DNA from 2 places in the Streptomyces sp. NPDC057445 genome. Region 1 is predicted to be linked to the other one. Evidence: riboswitches for the same ligand, from Rfam matches in the RefSeq annotation. Region 1 holds a riboswitch; the other holds the start of a gene.
What was found. A riboswitch is a leader RNA that binds a small molecule or an ion and turns the genes downstream of it on or off. The one in region 1 is predicted to bind S-adenosylmethionine.
Positions count from the first base shown of each region.

Region 1 (9,181 bases):
TCAGCACGGGCAGGGACCGGTGAACCTTCGGATACGGCTCAACAGCACGGAGCTCACCGTGGAGGTGAGCGACCACAGCCACCACCCGCCCCAGCCGCGGCTGGCCGCCGCCGACGACGAGTCCGGGCGGGGACTCATCCTCGTGGACACGCTGGCCGGCAGCTGGGGCATGCGTCCGACGGACGACGGCAAGACGACGTGGTTCACGCTGAAGCTGGCGCGGAACCGGCCCCCGGCCCGGAGGAGCTGAACACCTCGGAGGACGGGGCCCGTTGACGGGCATCTCGCGGGCCGCCGCTCACCCGGTGCTCCGCCCACCCGGTGCTCCGTCGGAGCAGCTCCGGCCCGGCGGACCGTAAGGAGAACAGGTGCCCAGCAGTTCCAGCACGGGCGCGGGCCGGTGCGGCGACCGTCTCGTGCTGTTGGTCCGCTACGGAGACGGTGTCTCTTCGGCCTCCTTGGACTCGACCCGTCCGAGCGGGTTTGGGCCGGTCGTCAGCGCGTCACGCGCTGTCTGCCAGGCGGAGTCCCCGGGGTAGAGCTCGGTGCGGAGGTAGGCCCAGGTGAGCCGCTGGACGGCAGACACTCGCTCGGGGTTCTCGTCCGTGGTCTCGGCGACGTCATATCCAGAGACCCCGCCGAGCCCGTGCTCCGCGTCGAACAGGGTGAGCAGGGACTTGGGGCCCGGGGAGAGGACGTACGGATCGGTGTGCCAGTCCGGGCCCAGAACCGTCAGATGGGCAGAGGCGTCCTTGTCGCCGGCGACCACGAGCGTGGGCGTCGTCATCCCGGAGAAGTCCGTGGTCAGGAAGAAGGAAAGATTCTCGGCCACGGACTCGGTGAGGGCATCGCCCCCTCTGCCGGGCGCGGCAAGCAGTACACCCGCCTTGATCCGGGGATCGGCCAGGTCCACTTCCGTTCCGTCGTGCGGATCGGTGAGCCGGGCGCCCAGCAGCAGGCTCGCGGTGTGCCCGCCCATCGAGTGCCCGGCTACGGCGACCTTGCTTCGGTCCAGGCGCCCGAGGAGCTGCGGGACGGCGGCCTCGATCACGTCGAGCTGGTCGAGGATGCGCTTCATGTCCTCGGCCCGTGATCGCCAGTACAGAGGCGCCCCGGGGGTATCGGGATCCAGGCTCAGCGTCGTCGAGCTCAGATGGGTGGGCTGGATCACGACGAAGCCGTGCGCCGCCCAGAAGTTGGCGAGTGGCGCGTAGCCGTTCAGTGAGGAGAGGTTGTTCGAGTAGCCCTGACCGTGCGAGAGGAGGATGACCGGCAACCCGCTCCCGGTCACGGGCGCGGAGACCCGCACCTCCAGGTCCACGGCTCTGCCGGGAGCTGACAGCACCACCGGACTGACCGAGAGGACGGGAGCGGGCAAGCTGACGGTGGCGGCCGCGTAAGTCGATTCGCTCATGATGCGCATTTCCCTTCCATGGGCTCTGCTGCCGGTCTCATTCGGCTGGCGGCGGGGGAGGGGTCAGGAGTGACCCGCTTCGGCCGCACCGAAAGCGGAGCGTTGTTCCGTATAATATACGGAACGCTGTTCCGCTTAGTCAACGGCCGTCGGAAGGAGAGCGTGGTGTCCAGTACGAGCCAGTCCGGGGAGGTGCCGGCCCGAAGCAAGCGGGCGGACGCGCTGCGCAACCAGCAGACGCTGCTTGCCGCCGCCGCTGCGGTGTTCGTCGACTCCGGCGTCGACGCACCGATCCGTGCGATCGCGGCCAGAGCGGGCGTCGGGGTGGGGACGATCTACCGCCACTTCCCGACTCGGGCGGATCTCGTCGTCGCCGTCTACCGCCACCAGGTCGAGGCATGCGCAGAGGCCGGCCCGAACCTGCTGGCCAGTGCCGACTCCCCACTCGCAGCACTCCGACAGTGGGTCGACCTCTTCGTGGACTTCCTGGTCACGAAGCACGGACTCGCCAACGCGCTGCAATCGGACAGCAGTGGCTTCGAGGCGCTGCACGCCTACTTCCTTGACCGCTTGGTGCCCGCCTGCGCGCAATTGCTCGACGCCGCAGTCGACGCCGGCGAAATCGGGCCCGGTACGCACGCCTACGAACTGATGCGCGCCATCGGCAACCTCTGCATCGGACACGACAGCGATTCCCGCTATGACCCCCGCCGAATGATCGAACTGCTCCTCCAGGGACTACAGCGACCGCAGTCATCCTGATGCCGCCGGCGAGCCCGTACGCGGCGAGGGGCTGTTCGTGGAGGAAGGACCCTGCCGCTCACTGATCCGGCCCGATCCAAGCGCATGGACACCCGGAAAAACGCCCGAGGGCGGCACCCCCTGGGAGTAGGGGGTGCCGCCCTCGGTCTTCAGGACGGTTGATCAACCAGAGGTCGATCAGAAGTCCATGTCACCGCCCGGCATGCCGCCCGGAGCGGCCGCGGAGGCCTTCTCCGGCTTGTCGGCGATGACGGCCTCGGTGGTGAGGAACAGCGCGGCGATCGACGCGGCGTTCTGCAGCGCGGAGCGCGTCACCTTGGCCGGGTCGATGATGCCCTCGGCGATGAGGTCGACGTACTCGCCGGTCGCGGCGTTCAGGCCGTGGCCCGGGGTCAGGTTGCGCACCTTCTCCACCACGACACCGCCCTCGAGGCCGGCGTTGACGGCGATCTGCTTCAGCGGGGCCTCGAGCGCGAGCTTCACAGCCTGCGCACCGGTGGCCTCGTCGCCGTCGAGCTCCAGCTTCTCGAAGACGGAGGACGCCTGGATGAGAGCCACGCCACCACCGGCGACGATGCCCTCCTCGACGGCCGCCTTCGCGTTGCGGACGGCGTCCTCGATGCGGTGCTTGCGCTCCTTGAGCTCGACCTCGGTCGCGGCACCGGCCTTGATGACGGCCACGCCGCCGGCCAGCTTCGCGAGGCGCTCCTGGAGCTTCTCACGGTCGTAGTCCGAGTCCGACTGCTCGATCTCGGCACGGATCTGGTTGACGCGGCCCTGAACCTGCTCGCTGTCACCGGCGCCGTCGACGATCGTCGTCTCGTCCTTGGTGACGACGATCTTGCGGGCGCGGCCCAGCAGGTCGAGGGTGGCGTTCTCCAGCTTGAGACCGACCTCCTCGGAGATGACGGTGCCACCGGTGAGGATGGCGATGTCGCCGAGCATGGCCTTGCGGCGGTCACCGAAGCCCGGGGCCTTGACGGCGACGGACTTGAAGGTGCCACGGATCTTGTTGACGACCAGGGTGGACAGGGCCTCGCCCTCGACGTCCTCGGCGATGATCAGCAGCGGCTTGCCCGACTGCATGACCTTCTCCAGCAGCGGGAGCAGGTCCTTCACGCTGGAGATCTTGCCGTTGAAGATCAGGATGTACGGGTCGTCGAGCGACGCCTCCATACGCTCCATGTCGGTGGCGAAGTACGCCGAGATGTAGCCCTTGTCGAAGCGCATACCCTCGGTGAGCTCCAGCTCCAGACCGAAGGTCTGGGACTCCTCGACGGTGATGACGCCTTCCTTGCCGACCTTGTCCATGGCCTCGGCGATGAGCTCGCCGATCTGGGTGTCGGCGGCGGAGATGGAGGCGGTGGAGGCGATCTGCTCCTTGGTCTCCACGTCCTTGGCCTGCTCGAGCAGGGCGCCGGAGACGGCCTCGACGGCCTTCTCGATGCCGCGCTTCAGGGCCATCGGGTTGGCGCCGGCCGCCACGTTGCGCAGGCCCTCGCGGACGAGCGCCTGGGCGAGAACGGTCGCGGTGGTCGTACCGTCACCGGCGACGTCGTCCGTCTTCTTGGCGACTTCCTTGACCAGCTCGGCGCCGATCTTCTCGTACGGGTCCTCGAGCTCGATCTCCTTGGCGATGGAGACACCATCGTTGGTGATCGTGGGGGCGCCCCACTTCTTCTCGAGGACGACGTTCCGGCCCTTGGGGCCAAGGGTGACCTTGACGGCGTCGGCGAGCTGGTTCATCCCGCGCTCGAGACCGCGCCGTGCCTCCTCGTCGAACGCGATGATCTTGGCCATGTGAAGTGGTCCTCCCGGACTTGGGGGTCCCCCCGTGCCGCAGGCCACGGGGGAGGATTGCTCCGGACCGCGCTGGCGCCCGCGACGGACGGCCTGCATGCCTTGTGGTTCCTGGCCCCACCAGGCGTGCGGGCCTCACCGACCCGGTCCTTAGTTGTCACTCTCACTCGTAGAGTGCTAACGCCAATGATTAGCACTCGGACCCAGAGAGTGCAAGCGGCTTCGAAGAAGCCTCGATGAGGGGCGGCGGTCGGGTGACGGGAGGGCGCAAGCGGCTTCGAAGAAGCCTCCGGTCCGGGCGCGGCGGAGGGCCCGCACCCCCAGCCGTGGGTGCGGGCCCTCCGTCATGTCGCTGCAGTCAGTCGGCGCTCAGCCGGCTGCGCGGACCATGTCCGCCTGCGGCCCCTTCTGGCCCTGCGAGATCTCGAACTCGACCCGCTGACCCTCCTCCAGGGTGCGGTAGCCGTCCATCTGGATCGCGCTGTAGTGGACGAAAACATCCGCACCACCGTCGACCGCGATGAAGCCGTACCCCTTCTCCGCGTTGAACCACTTGACGGTGCCCTGAGCCATGCCTAACTCCCCTATTACTGGCCCTTGCACAGGTCCGCACTTCGCGGACCCGGGTCAGACCTCACTTCAGACCTCACTCACGGACAGTTTCCTCACCCCCAGGGGGGATGGAGAGACCACCATGAGTGTGTGCCGGAACGCGTCGACCGCGGCTGAATGTATCTGTCCAACTGCCGTCTGCAACAGGTCAATCGGACGAGAAATCTGGGCACGCCTGATCGGATAAAGGGAAGAATTCCGAGCATTCCCGGGCAACTCGGGCCGGGCAAAGCGCACTTAATGCGCATCCCGCTCGAACACTTTGGCTGTTTCTTGTCGTGCGCGGACACATTCGTATATGCGTCTGGCACACGCTGCGGAGGGGACTTCCCAACTCTACCGCGCTCAACCATGCAGAATTGCCCCCTCCGCTTAGCTTGCGGAAGGGGCAATTCAGGTAACGCACCGTGGCCGGTTCAGGGGCTCAGCAGCCGCCTGCGACGGCCGGGATGATCGAGACGCCGGCGCCGTCCGGGGTCGCCGTTTCCAGCCCCTGCTCGAAGCGGACGTCGTCGTCGTTGACGTACACGTTCACGAAGCGGCGCAGCTTGCCCTGGTCGTCCAGCACACGGGCCGCGATTCCCGTGTGCTTCGTCTCCAGGTCGGCGATGACCTCGGCGAGGGTGGCACCCTCCGCCGGGACCTCGGCCCGGCCGCCGGTGTACGTGCGGAGGATGGTGGGGATGCGGACGTTGACGCTCATGCGAGACCAGCCTCTCGGAAGGAGTCCAGGTTGGGGCGGATGACTGCGGACATACCCGTCGTGGGAGCCACCGCGTCGAGGGTCTTCAGGCCGTCACCCGTGTTGACGACGACGGTCGTGAGGGACGGGTCGATCACACCGGCCTCGATCAGCTTCTTCGCCACGCCGAGGGTCGTCCCGCCGGCGGTCTCCGTGAAGATGCCCTCCGTGCGGGCCAGCAGCTTGATCGCGTCCACGATCTGCTCGTCGGTCACGTCCTCCACGGCTCCGCCGGTACGGCGGCAGATGTCCAGGACATAGGGGCCGTCGGCCGGGTTGCCGATCGCCAGGGACTTGGCGATCGTGTCCGGCTTCTGCGGCCGGACCACGTCGTGACCGGCCTTGAAGGCCACGGACACCGGGGAGCAGCCCTCGGCCTGGGCGCCGAAGATCTTGTACGGCCTGTCCTCGACGAGCCCGAGCTTGATCAGCTCCTGCAGACCCTTGTCGATCTTGGTGAGCTGGGAGCCGGAGGCGATGGGGATGACGATCTGGTCGGGGAGCTGCCAGCCGAGCTGCTCGCAGATCTCGTACGCGAGCGTCTTGGAACCCTCGGCGTAGTACGGCCGCAGGTTGACGTTGACGAAGCCCCAGCCCTCGCCCGCCGGGTCGCCGATGAGCTCGGAGCAGAAGCGGTTGACGTCGTCGTAGTTGCCCTCGATACCGACGAGCCGGCCGCCGTACACCGCGGCCATCACGACCTTGCCCTGCTCCAGGTCGTGCGGGATGAACACGCAGGAGCGCAGGCCCGCCCTGGCGGCGGCGGCGCCGACCGCGCCGGCCAGGTTGCCGGTGGAGGAGCAGGAGAGCGTGGTGAAGCCGAAGGCGCGGGCGGCCTCCAGTGCCTGGGCGACGACGCGGTCCTTGAAGGAGTGCGTCGGGTTGCCGGAGTCGTCCTTGACGTAGAGACCGCCGGTGACACCCAGCTCACGGGCCAGGTTGTCGGCCTTGACGAGCTCGGTCCAGCCCGGGTTCAGGTTCGGCTTGCTCGCCACGTCGGCGGGGACGGGGAGCAGCGGCGCATAGCGCCAGAGGTTGGCCGGGCCGTTCTCGATCTGCTTGCGCAGACCGTCCGGGTCGCCGCTCGGCAGGTCGTACGCGACTTCGAGCGGCCCGAAACAGATCTCACACGCGAAGATCGGGCCGAGAGCGAACCGCTCGCCGCACTCGCGGCAGGAGAGCCCGGAGGCTGGGCCCAGATCGACAGATTCGGTGGTGGTGGCAACAGTCTGCGCAGCCATGGAGGCGAGGCCCTTTCTCCTCATCTTCCTCGCGGCGCATCTCGCCACGAGACGGAATTGGCACCTTCCCTAGCCGGGGCCCCGCGCGAGTGTCGTAAGACGTGCGACGAGAACCGGCTGGAGGGTTGCCGGGGCTTCAACGGGCCGTATCCCTCTGCCCCTCTGGATGAGCGGTATGTGATTGTCGGCGTGACGCCCCCGGCATGCGAGGGTCGTCCGCGTTGTTCAAGACTGTAACCGAACCCCCGGACCCTTGAGATGGTCGTCCGATCCGCGAGATGGAGATCACGTGCTGGAAGAGGTGGAGCGCTGGCTGGCCCGGCGGTCCTGGTCCGTGGCAGACCGCCCGCTCGACCAGCTCGTCGCCGCGAAGCGCACGGCCAAGCACGGTACGACGGTCAGCGTCGTGCTCCCCGCCCTGAACGAGGAGACGACGGTCGGCGAGATCGTCTCCGTGATCCGGCGCGAGCTCATGACCGACGCGGTGCCTCTCGTGGACGAGCTCGTGGTCGTGGACTCGGGTTCGACGGACCGCACGTCCGAGGTGGCGGCGAAGGCGGGCGCGCGGGTCGTGCACCGGGACGCGATACTCCCGCGGATCCCGGCCGTCCCCGGCAAGGGCGAGGTGCTGTGGCGCTCGCTGCTGGTGACGAGCGGCGACATCGTCTGTTTCGTGGACGCGGACCTGAAGGAGTTCTCCGCCGACTTCGTCTCCGGCATCGTCGGACCGCTGCTGACCGAGCCGGAAATCCAGTTCGTCAAGGCGATGTACGACCGGCCGCTGGGGGGCACCCCCGGTCAGGGCGGCCGGGTGACCGAACTGGTGGCCCGCCCGCTGCTCAATCTGCACTGGCCGCAGCTGGCCGGATTCGTCCAGCCGCTGGGCGGGGAGTACGCGGCGCGGCGGTCGCTGCTGGAGCGGCTGCCGTTCCCCGTCGGATACGGGGTGGAGCTCGGACTGCTGGTCGACGCACTGCACACGGTCGGGCTCGACGCGCTCGCGCAGGTCGACGTGGGGGTGCGGCTGCACCGGCACCAGGACGGGCAGGCGCTGGGCCGGATGGCGGCGGCGATCTACCGCACGGCGCAACTGCGACTTTCCCGCGGCCATTTGGTGCGTCCGGCACTGACGCAGTTCGAACGGGGCGACGAGGGGTTCGTGCCGCGGACGCATGAGGTGGACACCCAGGAACGGCCTCCGATGGTGGAGATCGTGGAGTACGCGAAGCGCAGGGCGGCATAGCCGCACCGGCGGCCCGACGACACCGGCGGCCTAACGCATGTGCGCCGCAGCACGCCACAATCCATCGGATTGTCTAAGTTTCGTAGATATGGGCTATGCGAAACTCACGGGCGCTTGGCGCCGGACTTCCAGGTTGCCTCGTTTCGTCGGGGCCTTGACGGTTCTCACGACCGCCTCCGCCGTCGTCTCGACCGGGATGCTCCTCCCTGGCAGGGCCGCCGGCGACGCCGTGTCCCCCTTCAAGAAGCGGTACGACGCGTCGTTGTACGGCGACTTCACCACCGTCGGCAGCGCCGTCCAGGGCGCCGAACGGACCGGAACCGGCCAGGTCGGCGTCCCACCGGGGGCCCGTGTCAGTTATGCCCGGCTGTTCTGGGGCGGCAACGACGGCACGTACCGGAGCCCGGACGGCGAGCTGCTCCACCGCTGCGCCGCCTCCGGCGCGGACGCGGACCGGCCGGACGACCGTCGCCCGGACGCGGACCTGTCCGATGCGGATCTCGGCGCCGCCGACCGGTCGGACGCGGACCTGTCGGACAGAGGCCGGTCGGACTCCGGCTCGTCCCCCGGCGCGCCGCTCGACTCCACCCCCACGATCAGCGTCGGCAAGGGCAAGCCGGTCGTGGTCAGGGCCGAGAATCTGGTCCAGGACCGGGGGGCGGCGTCCGGAGCGCACTTCTACACCGGCGAGGCCGACGTCACCGCCGCCTTCGAGGACGTCACCGGCTCCGGCACCCCGCTGCCCGTCACGGTCGGCGACATCTGGGCCTCGGCCGAAGAGGGCTGCGGCGCGGGCTGGTCGCTGACCGTCGTCTACGCGTACGACCGCCCCGACGAGAAGTACGCCCCCGAACGGCGCAACGTCCATGTCTACGGCGGACACGTCCTGCAGCGCCCCGCCTCCCCCGCGACGACCGTCTCGGTGAGCGGCTTCTACCGCTCCGGGGGCCAGGTCCGGGCGTCCGTCGCGGCGTACGGGGGTCGGACCTCCATGGGCGACCGCTTCCTCGTCGACGGCCAGACCGGGGCGGGAGTGGGCGCCACGTCCGCGAAGGTGTCGTTCAGGTCGGGCGACGACGCCTATGTGGCATCGGCGTTGGCCCTGTCCACCCCGGTGCCGGATCCGGAGGTCACGAAGAAGGCGTCCGGCGCGGAGGGCTCACCCGCCGACACGACGGTGACGTACACGGTCACCGTCGGCGAGGAGGGCGCCGGGGACGCGCGACTTCAGGCCACCGTGGAGCCGGACCCGGTCGCCTCGGAGCGGACCGAGGGCACCGAGGGCACCGAGGGCACCGAGGGCACCGAGGGCACCGAGGGCACGAACGGCCGGGAGAACCGGGCGGACCGGGAGAACCGGGAGAACC
Region 1 covers NZ_JBHVDH010000026.1:63,433-72,613, reverse strand. The annotation lists gene ACFU5O_RS33150 (SpoIIE family protein phosphatase) at 1-250, shown strand, start outside; gene ACFU5O_RS33145 (alpha/beta hydrolase family protein) at 431-1,414, opposite strand; gene ACFU5O_RS33140 (TetR/AcrR family transcriptional regulator) at 1,580-2,176, shown strand; gene groL (chaperonin GroEL) at 2,354-3,976, opposite strand; gene ACFU5O_RS33130 (cold-shock protein) at 4,346-4,549, opposite strand; gene ACFU5O_RS33125 (MoaD/ThiS family protein) at 5,013-5,291, opposite strand; gene thrC (threonine synthase) at 5,288-6,571, opposite strand; SAM riboswitch class I at 6,589-6,744, opposite strand; gene ACFU5O_RS33115 (glucosyl-3-phosphoglycerate synthase) at 6,861-7,814, shown strand; gene ACFU5O_RS33110 (hypothetical protein) at 7,969-9,181, shown strand, end outside.

Region 2 (9,181 bases), on a different contig from region 1:
TCTGGATCGGCCTCTTCGCCACGATCTACATGATCAAGTAGCCGGGTCCGTACCCGCACCCATTCCAGAAGCATCGACGCAGAAGATCCTGACACCGGGGTAATCCGTGAAAAAGCTCTCCGCACGACGACGCCATCCGCTGGCGGCGGTCGTCGTCCTACTCCTCGCGCTGGCGGCCACTGGGGGGCTGTACGCCGCGTTCGCGCCCGCGGACAAGGCGCAGGCAGACGAAACCGCCCAGTCCCTCGCCATCGAGGAGGGGAAGAAGCTCTACACCGTCGGCTGCGCCAGCTGCCACGGAAAGGGCGGTCAGGGCACCTCTGACGGCCCCTCCCTGGTCGGCGTCGGTTCCGCCGCCGTGGACTTCCAGGTCGGCACCGGCCGGATGCCCGCGCAGCAGCCGGGCGCCCAGGTGCCGAAGAAGAAGGTCATCTACACGCAGGCCGAGATCGACCAGCTCGCCGCGTACATCTCCTCGCTCGGACCCGGGCCGGTCACGCCCACCGAGAAGCAGTACAGCCCCAACGGGGCCGACATCGCCAGGGGCGGTGACCTGTTCCGCACCAACTGCGCGCAGTGCCACAACTTCACCGGTGAGGGCGGCGCGCTCACGCACGGCAAGTACGCGCCGAGCCTCGAGGGCGTGGACCCGAAGCACATCTACGAGGCCATGGAGACCGGCCCGCAGAACATGCCCTCCTTCCCGGACGGCGTCATGCCGGAGCAGGAGAAGCGGGACATCATCGCCTACATCCAGACCGTCAACAGCGGCGAGACGGAGAACCCGGGCGGCCTGAGCCTGGGCAGCCTCGGTCCCGTCACCGAGGGTCTGTTCGCCTGGATCTTCGGTCTGGGCTCCCTGATCGCAGTCGCCATCTGGGTCGCGGCCCACACCGCTAAGGCCAAGAAGTCATGAGTAGCCAAGACATTCCAGAAGAGACCCTGCCTTCCGAGCAGGAGCGCGCGCACGGAGAGGTAGCGGTCGCCGACGATCCGTTCGCCGACCCGGGCCTGCCGCCGCACAAGCCGCGCATCCAGGACATCGACGAGCGGGCCGCCAAGCGGTCCGAGCGTGCCGTCGCCCTGATGTTCACGCTGTCGATGCTGGCCACGATCGGCTTCATCGCGTCATACGTGATCTTCCCGGTCGACAAGATCGTCTACATCTGGCCGTTCGGCCACATCAGCGCCCTGAACTTCGCGCTCGGTATGACGCTCGGCGTCGCGCTGTTCTGCATCGGCGCGGGGGCGGTCCACTGGGCCCGCACCCTGATGTCGGACGTGGAGGTCGCGGACGAGCGTCACCCGATCGCCGCCGACCCCGAGACCAGGGCCAAGGTGATGGCCGACTTCGCGGCCGGCGCCGAGGAGTCCGGCCTCGGCCGGCGCAACCTGATCCGTAACACGATGCTCGGCGCGCTGGCCATGGTGCCGCTCTCCGGTGTGATGCTGCTGCGCGACCTGGGCCCGCTGCCCGAGGAGAAGCTGCGTCACACGCTGTGGGCCAGGGGCAAGCAGCTCATCAACATGAACACGGACGAGCCGCTGCGTCCCGAGGACATCGCCGTCGGTTCGCTGACGTTCGCCATGCCCGAGGGGCTGAGCGAGCACGACCACAACTTCCAGACGCAGATCGCCAAGGCCGCCCTGATGATCGTCCGTATCCAGCCGGACGAGATCAAGGACAAGCGCGAGCTGGAGTGGTCGCACGACGGCATCGTGGCGTACTCGAAGATCTGCACCCACGTCGGCTGCCCGATCTCCCTGTACGAGCAGCAGACGCACCACGTGCTCTGCCCGTGCCACCAGTCCACCTTCGACCTCTCCGACGGCGCCCGCGTCATCTTCGGCCCGGCCGGTCACCCTCTTCCGCAGCTGCGGATCGGTGTGAACGACGAGGGCTTCCTCGAGGCGCTCGGCGACTTCGAAGAGCCCGTCGGCCCTGCCTTCTGGGAGCGCGGATGAGTACTGCAAGTGACGCAAAGCGCAAGGCGCCCGCAGGTGAGCGGGTCGCCGACTGGGCTGACGGCCGACTCGGGATCTTCTCCCTGGCCAAGTCCAACATGCGCAAGATCTTCCCGGACCACTGGTCCTTCATGCTGGGCGAGGTCGCGCTCTACAGCTTCATCATCATCATCCTCACGGGTGTGTATCTGACGCTGTTCTTCCACCCGTCGATGAACGAGGTGGAGTACCACGGCACGTACGCGCCGATGCAGGGTGTCCTGATGTCGGAGGCGTACGCCTCGACGCTGGACATCAGCTTCGACGTCCGCGGTGGTCTGCTCATCAGGCAGATCCACCACTGGGCGGCGCTGATCTTCCTCGCGGCGATGTTCGTGCACATGATGCGCGTCTTCTTCACGGGCGCCTTCCGCAAGCCGCGTGAGATCAACTGGCTGTTCGGCTTCCTGCTGTTCGTCCTCGGCATGTTCACCGGTTTCACCGGCTACTCGCTCCCGGACGACCTGCTCTCGGGCACCGGTGTCCGCTTCACGCAGGGCGCGATCCTGTCCGTGCCGGTCGTCGGCACGTACATCTCGATGTTCCTGTTCGGCGGGGAGTTCCCCGGCGGCGACTTCGTCGCCCGGTTCTACTCGATCCACATCCTGCTGCTGCCGGGCATCATGCTCGGTCTGCTGGTGGCGCACCTGATCCTGGTCTTCTACCACAAGCACACGCAGTTCGCGGGTCCCGGACGGAAGAACAGCAACGTCGTCGGCATGCCGCTGCTGCCGGTCTACATGGCCAAGGCCGGAGGCTTCTTCTTCCTGGTCTTCGGCGTGATCGCGATCATCGCGGCCATCGCGCAGATCAACCCGATCTGGGCCATGGGTCCGTACCGTCCGGACCAGGTGTCCACCGGCGCCCAGCCCGACTGGTACATGGGCTTCGCCGAGGGTCTGATCCGCTTCATGCCGGGCTGGGAGATCAACCTCTGGGGGCACACGCTCGTCCTGGGTGTGTTCATCCCGCTGGTGCTCTTCCCGCTGGTTCTCGGCCTGATCGCGATGTGGCCGTTCCTCGAGTCCTGGGTCACCGGCGACAAGCGCGAGCACCACATCGCGGACCGGCCGCGCAACGCGCCGACCCGTACCGGGTTCGGTGTCGCCTGGATCACGGCGTACATGGTCATGCTGATCGGTGGTGGAAACGACCTCTGGGCGACCCACTTCAACCTGTCGATCAACTCGATCACCTGGTTCGTACGGATCTTCTTCATCGTCGGACCGGTCGTCGCGTTCATCGTCACCAAGCGGATCTGCCTGGGTCTGCAGCGACGGGACCGGGACAAGGTGCTGCACGGTCGCGAGAGCGGCATCATCAAGCGGCTGCCGCACGGTGAGTTCGTCGAGATCCACGAGCCGCTGTCGCAGGGCGCGCGGTACACACTGACCGCGCACGAGCAGTACAAGCCGCTCGAGATCGGCCCGACGGTCGACGAGAACGGCGTGGAGCGCAAGGTGCCCCGCATGGAGAAGCTCCGTGCGAGCCTCAGCAAGGGCCTGTTCGGCGAGGGAAACCAGATTCCCAAGCCCACGCCCGAGGAGTACAAGCAGATCGAGAGCGGCCACGGCCACCACTGATCCGCCCCGCTGATCCGAGCGATCGCCACGGCTGGAGCCCCGTCCACTCGATGGACGGGGCTCTTTGCCGTCCATCCGGGTGGATAGGGTGGTGCCATACCTGTACGTACGGACCCAGGAGCGGCCATGAGCGCTGTGACCCCCGCAGGAGGACCTACCGCGGCGGGCCGTTCCTGGCCCGAGGTACTGGACTCCCTGCTGTACGGACGCGACCAGAGCGCCGACGCCACCGCCTGGGCCATGGACCGCATCCTCCGGGGGGAGGCGACCGACGCGCAGATCGCCGGGTTCGCCGTCGCACTGCGGGCCAAGGGCGAGACCGTCGAGGAGATCTCCGGACTCGTACGGACGATGTACGACCACGCCAGGGTGATCGAGGTGCCCGGGCGGACCGTCGACATCGTCGGCACGGGTGGTGACGGTGCCAAGACCGTGAACATCTCGACCATGTCCGCGATCGTGGTGGCCGGCACCGGCGCGAAGGTCGTCAAGCACGGCAACCGTGCCGCGTCCAGCGCGAGTGGTGCCTCTGACGTGCTGGAGAAGCTCGGCGTCAATCTGGAGTTGACCCCGGAGCGGGTCGCCGAGGTCGCGGAGGAAGCGGGCATCACCTTCTGCTTCGCGGTGAAGTTCCATCCCGCGCTGCGGCACGTCGCCGCGGCCCGCAAGGAGCTCGGCATCCGGACGACGTTCAACTTCCTGGGGCCGCTCACCAACCCCGCCCGGGTGAGGGCCCAGGCCACGGGCGTCGCCGATGCCCGGATGGCGCCCATCATGGCCGGGGTGCTGGCCGAGCGGGGATCCAGCGCGCTCGTCTTCCGCGGGGACGACGGCCTGGACGAGCTCACGACGACCGCGACCTCCCGGGTCTGGGTGGTACGCGACGGCTCGGTGCGCGAGGAGGCCTTCGACCCCCGGGACGTGGGCATCGAGCCGGTCCCGGTGGAGGCACTTCGCGGCGCCGACGCCTCGTACAACGCGGATGTCGCGCGCCGGCTGCTGGCCGGCGAGACCGGCCCGGTCCGGGACGCGGTCCTGCTCAACTCGGCGGCGGCACTGACCGCGCTGGAACCGGGCGAGGGCACTCTGGTGGAGCAACTGCGGGCCGGTATGGCCAAGGCGTCGGAGTCGATCGACTCGGGCGCCGCCCGACGTGCACTGGAGCGGTGGGTGGCGGCGAGCAACCGCTGACACCGGGCATCCGGCATCCGGCCGGGGCCACGGCTCCTGACGCAGGGCGCAGTCCAGAGTGCGGACTGCGCCTTGCGCGTTCCCCGCCGTATGGCAGGATGCTTTCCAAGGTCATGAGTGACAGCGATTACGGCCCCGGCCCGCTGTCCGGCAACCCTCCGTCCGTGGCGGGGTGCCCCGGGTGAAGACCAGGCCGTGGGCAGCGAGGTCCGCGGCAAGCGCGGACCCCTTGCCACCCCTGGGGTCCTGGTCCTCGAGGGAGCAGTTCTCGTGAGCAAGCGAATGCGCTAGGGCCTCTCGGCCCCCTTCCCACCCTCCGCACGGCGTCGCCGTGCGTCGAGGCAACACCCGCATGCCGGACGGCAGTTCTGCCGCCGCGCGGGTTCGTCACAGCCAATTCGCCTTTGTCTGCCGGGAGATACCGCCATGTCCGCACGCCTGAACGCGACCGCCACCGCCACCGCCACCGCCACCGCCACAGCAACCGTCGCCGCACCTGCCACCGCCGCTGTCGCCTCCGTCGCCGTCCCCACCACCGACACCGACCCCTGCTGCGCCGCCCCGCTGCCCGTACTCGGCCGGGACGTCACCGTTCCGCTCGTGACCGGTGGCGAGGTCACGTACGCCGCCCTCGACTACGCGGCCAGCGCGCCGGCCCTGCAGCGGGTGTGGGACGACGTGGCCGCCTACGCCCCCTACTACGGCAGCGTGCACCGCGGCGCCGGGTATCTCTCGCAGCTGTCCACCGATCTGTTCGAGAACAGCCGGGTGACCGTCCATGAGTTCCTCGACTGCCGGGAAGACGACCAGGTCGTCTTCACCCGTTCGACGACGGACTCGCTGAATCTGCTCGCCTCCGCCCTCCCCGACGACTGCCAGGTCTTCGTCTTCGAGTCCGAGCACCACGCCTCGCTGCTGCCGTGGGGGACCGGCGCCCGCGTGACCTGCCTCGACGCGCCGCGCACACCGGGCGACGCGGTGCGGACCCTGGAGCTCGCCCTCGCCGGCCGCGACCGTTCCCCCGGCTCCTCGAGCTGGGGAGACCCGGTCGGGCCCGCGCTGGTCTGTGTCACCGGCGCGTCCAATGTGACCGGTGAGCTCTGGCCGGTGCGGGAACTCGCAGCCGTCGCCCACGCCCATGGCGCGCGGATCGTCCTGGACGCCGCCCAGCTCGCGCCCCACCACCCCGTCTCCGTAAGGGATCTGGACGTCGACTGGGTCGCCTTCTCCGGGCACAAGCTGTACGCGCCCTTCGGTTCCGGTGTGCTCGCGGGACGTGCGGACTGGCTGCGGGAGGCGGAGCCGTACCTCGCGGGCGGCGGCGCTTCGCGCAGGGTCGCGCGTCGTGCCGACGGCGGGGTGGACGTGGACTGGCACACCACCGCGGCCCGCCATGAGGCCGGTTCGCCGAACGTCATCGGCGTCCATGCGATCGCGTCCGCCTGCAGGGCGCTGACGGAGGCCGGGTTCGACGCGCTCGTCGCGCGTGAGCAGCACCTCGTCGCCGCCGTCCGCGCGGGCCTCGCCGAGGTGCCGGAGGTCAGGGTGCTGTCGCTGTTCGGCGACGATGCTCCTCGAGTCGGCGTCATCTCGTTCGTGGTGGAGGGCTGGAACAGCTCGCACTTCGCCGCGGCGCTCTCGGCCGAGTACGGCATCGGCGTACGGGACGGGCTCTTCTGCGCCCATCCGCTCCTGCGCACCCTGCTCGGGAGCGACCCGCAGGACGTGGGCGAGTGCGGTGCCCCGGAGGCGGAGCCGGGCGAGAGGTCCCTCAACGCGATCCGGGTCAGCTTCGGGGCCGGTACACCGGACGAGCACGTGGAGCGTTTCGTACGGGCGGTGAAGGAGCTGGTCCGCGACGGTGCGAAGTGGAACTACCGTACCGAGGACGGCAGGTGCGTCCCGGCGGTATGAGAAGGCGTCCGGTGGGCCGTGGCGGCGGAGCCCCGCCGTCGCGGCCCGCTCCCCGGTGCGGCCCGGCCGAACGTGCCGGGCTTCGCGGGCGCCTGGCGTCTCCGTGCCCGGGGCACGGGAGGGGGTTGAACGCGGCAGCGAAGGGGCCTCTCGACTGCGGCCCTTCCGGGTGGGTGGGCTTGTCGGGTCCCGAGGTTCCTCCAGAGCTCCGCCCGGGCCGCGGCGTTGCCGGACTCCAAGTACGTCGAGTACGGGGGCGACCCGACCTTCCCCAGCCTCCGGGCGGGCGCCCACCGTCGTGCGATGCACCGCACCCGACGCCGCGGGCCGGTCCTCGAAGGCCGCCCGGACACGGTCTACGCGTCGAGGCCGATCGCGAACGCCGCCTCGAGGTCGTGCTGCGAGTACGTACGGAACGCCACGTGCGTGTCCGTCGCCTCGACGCCCGGGATCTTGCTGATGCGCCCGGGGATGACATCCGCGAGATCGTCGTGCTTGGCGACCCGGACCATCGCGATGAGGTCGTACGTACCCGTGACCGAGAAGACCTCGCTGACGCTGTCCAGCGAGGCGATCGCCTCGGCGATCTCCGGGATGCGGTCCACGCTGGTCTTGATGAGCACGATCGCGGTGATCACGGCTGGTTGTCTCCCTCGGTGGCCGTGGCTTGGGCTTTCACTCTAGCCCCCTGCCGGAAACGGCCCCACGCGTAGAGAAAGCCGATCACGAAGCCCACGAGATGGGCCAGATACGCCACCCCCGGGCCCGACGACGTGCTCTGCGCCTCCGCCAGCCACTGCAGGACGAACCAGAAGAGCAGCACGATCCATGCGGGGAACCGCAGCGGCAGGAAGAAGAGGAAGGGGAAGAGACTCGTCACCCGTGCCCGCGGAAAGAGGCAGAGGAAGGCGCCGAGCACTCCGGAGATCGCCCCGGAGCCCCCCACCAGTGTCTGTGCCGACTCCGCGTTCGCCGCCGCGTACGCGAGGAGCGCCAGATAGCCGCAGCCGATGTAGAAGAGCGCGAACTCCAGATGCCCCATCCGCTCCTCCGCCATCGCGCCGAAGACATAGAGGAACAGCATGTTGCCCAGCAGGTGCAGCCAGCTGCCGTGGACGAACAGCGCGGTCAGCGGGGTGAGGAGCGCGCGGGGGGAACTGCGCATCAGTTCGCTGGGGATCACGCCCCAGCGTTCGAAGTAGGACGTCGTCGACACGAGCAGGGTGTCCCCGGTGCCGTACGAGGGGTTGAGCCCGGAGACCGGACCGGCGACGAACAGCAGGCAGCACAGGCCGATCACTCCGTACGTCACCGCCGGGCCTCGCACCGCGCCTCCGACCGTGTCCCCGACCGCCCTCCGCCACTCGATCATGTCCAGAGCATGGCGTACCGGGACGGGTGGGAAGCAGCGCCTCGCCGTGTCGTGGCACGCCCCCGAGGTCGTAGGGTTACGGGCAGTACGCGCGACGAGACGAGGACGGCATGATGACGACGGTGCCCACACCGACCGCCACCACCCGGTGGCGCTGCACGCTCTGTGGCAACCTCACCCGCTTCGATGTGACCCGTTCGTCCAGAGTCGTCGAATACGTCCATCTGGACCTCGCGGGTGAGCCCACGGTGGAGGAGCGCGAGGTGGTCAGTGAGACCATCGAGTCGGTCCGCTGCCGCTGGTGCAACGCGGTGGACCAGATCGAACTGGTGGACAGGCCGGGCGCGGGCTCCTGACGGCAGACGCCCGGACGCACGGAGACAGTAGGGGTGACGGATCGTGGAGCAGCCTGACAGCGCCGGACCGGCCGGTGCGGCCGGCGGCGCGGCCGAGGCGCTCGACCGCCCGCTGCCCGAAGGCGTACGGCGACGGGTCGTCGCCCTGGTGTCGGACGCGTTCGGCGGGCTGACCGTCAGCGACCTCCCCGCCCAGCTGCGGCAGTACGCACGGTTCACCCCTACGCGCCGCGCCAAGTTCGCGGGCAACGCCATGGCCGCCGCTCTCGAGGGGGACGCGGTGTTCCGCCAGCGCATCGGCGAGTGGCTGCGCGATTCGCAGCCGGAGCTGGCCCGGGCGCTGGAGTCGGGGACGCCGCCCGCGGCCGCCGACCCCGTCGACGTGGCCGCGGCGGCCTATGTGCTGCGCCCGGTCGGCTGGGTGAAGCTGGTGGCCGCGGCGGGCGAGGAGGCCCAGCGCGCGGACGCCGAGCGCGCCGACGAGGAGTCCCGGCGTGAGCTGGACCGGCTGCGCGAGGAGAACGACCGGCTCAAGGCACAGGCCAGGGCCGAGACCGAGCGGCTGCGCACCGAACTGGAGACCGCCCGCAAGGAAGCCGAATCGCTTCACCGCAAGCTGCGCAGTGCCCAGAGCGATGTGAAGCGCGGTGAGGCCGCCCTGCGTCGCCTGGCCGCCGAGACCGAGGCGGCGAAGGCGGAGGCGCAGGCCCAGGTGTCCACGGCCGAGAGCGAGGCGCGGCGGCTCAGGGCCCGCCTCGCGG
Region 2 covers NZ_JBHVDH010000001.1:74,167-83,347, reverse strand. The annotation lists gene ACFU5O_RS00390 (heme-copper oxidase subunit III) at 1-41, shown strand, start outside; gene ACFU5O_RS00385 (c-type cytochrome) at 107-916, shown strand; gene ACFU5O_RS00380 (Rieske 2Fe-2S domain-containing protein) at 913-1,965, shown strand; gene ACFU5O_RS00375 (cytochrome bc complex cytochrome b subunit) at 1,962-3,587, shown strand; gene trpD (anthranilate phosphoribosyltransferase) at 3,714-4,778, shown strand; SAM riboswitch class IV at 4,888-5,005, shown strand; gene ACFU5O_RS00365 (aminotransferase class V-fold PLP-dependent enzyme) at 5,205-6,692, shown strand; gene ACFU5O_RS00360 (Lrp/AsnC family transcriptional regulator) at 7,049-7,330, opposite strand; gene ACFU5O_RS00355 (rhomboid family intramembrane serine protease) at 7,327-8,064, opposite strand; gene ACFU5O_RS00350 (hypothetical protein) at 8,178-8,420, shown strand; gene ACFU5O_RS00345 (NYN domain-containing protein) at 8,464-9,181, shown strand, end outside.
Region 2: another riboswitch for S-adenosylmethionine. It lies ahead of ACFU5O_RS00365 (aminotransferase class V-fold PLP-dependent enzyme); the one in region 1 lies ahead of thrC (threonine synthase).